2 regions of the Modicisalibacter sp. genome follow, and region 2 is predicted to be linked to the other one. Evidence: predicted binding sites of a transcription regulator. Region 2 holds the regulator's gene; the other holds the start of a gene.

Region 1 (2,385 bases), on a different contig from region 2:
GCGGGCATCGTGGAAGGCCCGCACCATGCGCCCGCCAAGCTGTTGCAGCGGGGCCAGGGCGCTCAGGGTCGGATTGTCCGGCGCATGGGCCAGATTGGCGACGACCAGGGTGCCGATGACGCGCTCGTTGCGCAGAAACGGCACTAGCAGGGCGTTGCGCAGCGGTGGATGGCTGGCCGGCAGGTGGGAATGATCCATGGCTCGCATGTCCGGCGGTGCCAGGTACTGGACCATCGGCCGGCGGAACCCGCCACCGGTCATGGTGTCGAGTCGCGTGAGGTCGAGGCTGCGCCCGCCATGCAGGAAAAAGTCGTGCATGTCGGTCGTGACCTCACCCAGCGAGAGGCCGATGATCTCCAGCGTCTCGGGGTCGGGGGCGTCGGCGGGTTGCATCACGCCGACCAGCCCGTACTCGCCCTGGAGGCAGCGCAGCACGTCGTCGAGCAGTTCGGCCAGGATCAGCCGTGGCGCATCGCCGGCGATATGACGCCGCTCGATGTGACGCAGCAGGTCGCCGAGAAGGGCCGACGCGGAAATCCGGTGCGGTGTGCCGGCTGCCGCCCCGCCCGAAAGGCGGTGGGTTTCCTGCCGGCGGGCGATCTCCAGCGAGGTCAGGCGGGCCAGGCTTTCGAGGATATCGCGCTGACGGGGGCCGAATACGCGTGGTTGGGTGTCGACGACACAGAACGTGCCCAGTATCTGATGGTCAGGGCCGTGGATGGGGGCGCCGGCATAGAAGCGAATGTGAGGCGGCCCTGAAACCATCGGGTTGTCGATGAAGTCGTCGTTTTGTCGGGCGTCCTCGACGACGAGGGTGTCCTGCCGGTTGATGGTGTGGCCGCAGAAAGCATGCTCGACGGGCGTTTCGCGCAGGGTGGTGCCACAGGCCGACTTGAACCATTGGCGCCGTTCATCGACCAGACTGACCAGTGCAATGGGCACCTCGAGCAGGCGGCAGCCCAGGCGGGTCAGCCGGTCGAAGCGCTCCTCATCGTCGGTGTCGAGCAGTTGCACCGCTCTCAGCGCGGCCAGGCGTCGCGGATCGCGGATACGATCCCGAGTAGGGGGCTGGTCGTCGTTGCCGTGCCGGGGGTGCCACATGGTGATCAAGAAAGCCTCATGCTTCGATATGGATCAGGCGACCCTGCATTTCCGACAGGCTGGAGGCGACACGCAGCAGTTCCTCGCTGGGAATCTGGCGAATCACGTCGCCGCTTTCCCGGTCGATGATGCGTGTGACGATACGGCCTTCGTACTCGTGCAGGTCGAACTCGATCCCGTAGTTTTTCATCGCCGCGTTGACACGCTGGAGCGGTTCGGCAAGGTCGCTGCGGGTGGCCGCGGACGCCTGGCTTTCCTCATCCGGCGAGGCGCCGGGCTGGGGCGCCAGGTTGGCCAGCACGCGCTCGAGACGCTGCTGGGGTGTCGCATCGGTCACGGGCGAGGCCTTGCCGGCCAAGGTGGCGGCCACGTCGGTCAGCGGTGTACTCATGCTCGAACTCCCCGGAAGCGCCGCGGCGATGCAGCGCTTGCGTCATTGTTGTCGATATAGGGATAAGCGCGTCTTAAGCATATCGGCCGTTGCCGATGGAACTTGAGCCGGATCGCTGAACGATTCTTCTACCACTGAGCCGGCAGCATCGCGCGAGTATTGCGATCCAGCGGGATGGCGGTGCTGGCCGCGCCGAGCACGCGGTTGTCGCGGGTGCGCACCAGCCGGACATTGACGTAAGCGGTGGTCCGGCCGCGTCCGTAGGTGCCGACCAGGATCGCCTGGGCGTTGTGCGAGGCGCTGAGCCGGCGGATATCGCGTGAGAGCATCAGCTCGCCGGTACGCTCCTCGATGAACAGGCTCTTGCGCATCTTGACCTCGATGATGTCGACGCCGGCGCGGGTCAGCGACGACGCGAACAGCTCGGCCAGGGTGCGACCGAAGGTCGAGGATTCGTGCAGGTCATCGACATCGACGAAGGTGGCTACTACCACCGGCTGATCCGGGTCCAGTCCGCGGGTATTGGCCAGCAGGTCGGTGGCGGTGGCCTGGACCCGCGCGATCACGTCGACGGTGTCCTCGGCATTGCCGATCCGCTTGCCGCCGGAGGTGGCGCAGCCGGTCAGCGAGACGAGCAGGGCCAGCAGGGCGGGCAGTAGCAGGGCGCGTCGCATGGTCATGCTCCTCTTTACCAGGTGTTGGAGACGGGCAGCGGCCGCGAAGAGGCATACTGGCCCGCGTCATCGCCGTTGATGTAGTACAGGTTGGACGACGCATAGAGCACGCGATCGTCCTCGGTGACCTTGGTGGTGATGATCACCTCGTGGTTGCTGACCGACTCCCAGCTGCCGCTGAACAGGTCCACCAGCCCCGCCGCGGGGATCAGCGCCAGG
Region 2 (2,385 bases):
TCGTGGACCTCAACTTCGACAAGGAACTGCGCGGCGACTACCAGCCGGAAACCTTCGAGGGCAAGACGGTCTTCCCCACCACCGCCGGCGGCTTCGCGCAGATCGAGCAGAAGGTCTCCAACCTGCTCGACAAGCTCAACGCCCTGCAGGTGGAGCCGATTCTCCACAAGCTCGACCAGACCCTGGCCACCTCGCAGGCCACCCTGGAGGAGGTGCAGCACAGCGCCGAAGCGCTGCGCGACATGCTCGACGACCCGGCGACCCGCGAGATCCCCGGCAACCTCAACCGCACGCTTCAGAACCTGCGCACCACGCTCGACGGCCTGTCGCCGAACTCCGCGGCCTACCGCCAGCTCAACGATACCCTCAAGGGTATCGAACGCCTGGTCAGGGACCTGCAACCACTGGCGAAAACCCTCAAGGAGCAGCCCAACGCGCTGATCTTCGACCGCCGGCCGGCGAGCGACCCCATCCCGCAGGCCCCGAAGGCCGATCGTTGACAGGGAGACAAGGAATGCCAGTCACCAAGCCGCTTTGCCTGCTGCTGTTGAGCGCTCTGCTGGCCGGCTGCGCCACCGGCGGCGGGCCGACGACACAGCGCTACCTGCTGCCGTCCGGCGACAGCGACGCGGCAGCGGAAACGTCGTCAGGGCCGGTGGAGCACACCCTGGTCATCGATGACGTGCGCCTCGCCCGTTATCTCGATGACCCGGGCATCGTGCTGCAGACGGACCCTCTACGATTGCAGGCGGCCACTCAACACCAGTGGGCGGAACCGCTTGACCGACAGCTGGCACGGGCACTGCGCCGCCGGCTGAGCCGAAACCTGCCCGGAACCCGGGTGCTCGAGGGCGCCGGCCCCGAGACGGCCTGGCATCTCTCTGTGGAGGTCGATCAGTTTCAGGGACGCTACGACGGCCGGGCCGTCGCCGAAGGACTGTGGCAACTGCGGGACGGGGCGGGGGACATTCGCCGCCAGACGCCTTTCCAGACCGACGAAGTGCTGAAGGAGGATGGCTACCCGGCACTGGTCAAGGCCCTGGGAGACAGCTGGAACAACGTGGCCAAGCGGATCGCGGAAGAGATCCGACGCCAGTGGCAGCACCCGGGCGGAGCGCAGGAAACGAAAACGGCAGGAGAATCCGCCAAGACACACTGATCGCCTCGAGTTGACAGGCGACCAACAGACAGAAGATACGGCGGCCGATTCAGTACTCGTCCTCGGCATCCTCGGCGGCTCTGAGCCGGCTGCGCAGGCGTGCCACCGCCTGACTGTGAAGCTGGCAGACCCGGGACTCACTGACCCCGAGGACCGCGCCGATCTCCTTGAGGTTGAGTTCTTCCTGATAGTACAGGCCGAGCAGCAGCTTCTCGCGCTCGGGAAGCTGCTCGATCGCCGCGACCAGTCGCGCACGCTGCTGCGAATCGGCCAGCGCCTCGAAGGGCGACTGAGGCGCCCCGTCACCGGCCTCGGGCTCGCCGCCCTCCTCGATGATCTCGTCGAGCCCCATCAGGTGACCGCCGTTGGTATCGGCCAGACGCTGGCGATACTCATCGACCTCCAGCGCCAGAGCATCGGCAATTTCCCGCTCCTCGGCCTGGCGACCCAGCTGCTGCTCGAGCCGGCGGATGGTCTCGTCGATCTCGCGGGCGTTGCGCCGCACGCTGCGCGGCACCCAGTCACGACTACGCAACTCGTCGATCATCGCCCCGCGAATCCGCTGGCTGGCATAGGTCGCCAGGCTCGCGCCCTGGTCGGCGCTGTAGCGGCCCAGCGCATCGAGCAGCCCCACCATGCCGGCCTGGATGAGATCGTCCAGATCGACGCTGGCCGGCAGGCGGACCTGAAGCGCCAGCGCCTGTCGGCGTACGACGGGCAGGTACTGGTCCAGCAAGGCCCGTTGATCGATTTTACCTTGTGCCGTGTACATCCTTCGGTTCCCAGCCTGCAGCCAGTGGCGGCGCCGATCGGCCACCGATACCGGCATTATGTCGTTCTCGCAGGGGGCACCAAGCGGCGAATACCCGACCGGGCATCAGGCTATTTACCCTTTTGCGGCTCGCGGTAGTTGACGATCACCTGGAGCCCCGTGAGACGCACCGCTCCGGCATGGGCATTGCGCGGCAGGCGAAAATGCAGGGTCAGCGGCTCGCGCGCCGGCAGGCCGCGCAGCCCGTCGCTTCGCCCGCGCGCCGCCGTCAGCGGCAGGCAACGGCGTGGGTGGCACAGCCAGGCTTCCAGATCGGGGAGCCCCGGTGGCGCTCGGAAACGCCAGGACACGGACGTTATCAATCCGGGTCGCAACCCCGCCGGGGGCGTGATGGGCTCGGCGGCTGTCACACGCCCGGGCGTGCCCAAATTCACGGCCGGCGCCCGCCCGACCC

Evidence for each region. The regulator FliA, encoded in region 2, starts transcription of late flagellar genes. The targets are predictions, from matches to a motif close to CTAAAGTTNNNNNNNNNNCNGCCGATA.
Region 1: ACTCB7_RS09020 (flagellar protein FlaG) is a predicted target of FliA. The motif match lies at 1,573-1,599, and genes of this name have one in related genera.

What each region holds. Positions count from the first base shown of each region.
Region 1 is NZ_JBSREH010000025.1:154,428-156,812, forward strand. It holds gene ACTCB7_RS09015 (sensor domain-containing phosphodiesterase) at 1-1,101, opposite strand, end outside; gene ACTCB7_RS09020 (flagellar protein FlaG) at 1,118-1,492, opposite strand; gene ACTCB7_RS09025 (FlgO family outer membrane protein) at 1,621-2,166, opposite strand; gene ACTCB7_RS09030 (hypothetical protein) at 2,181-2,385, opposite strand, start outside.
Region 2 is NZ_JBSREH010000016.1:9,993-12,377, reverse strand. It holds gene pqiB (intermembrane transport protein PqiB) at 1-500, shown strand, start outside; gene ACTCB7_RS05590 (PqiC family protein) at 515-1,159, shown strand; gene ACTCB7_RS05585 (RNA polymerase sigma factor FliA) at 1,209-1,931, opposite strand; gene ACTCB7_RS05580 (flagellar protein FlhE) at 2,042-2,385, opposite strand, start outside.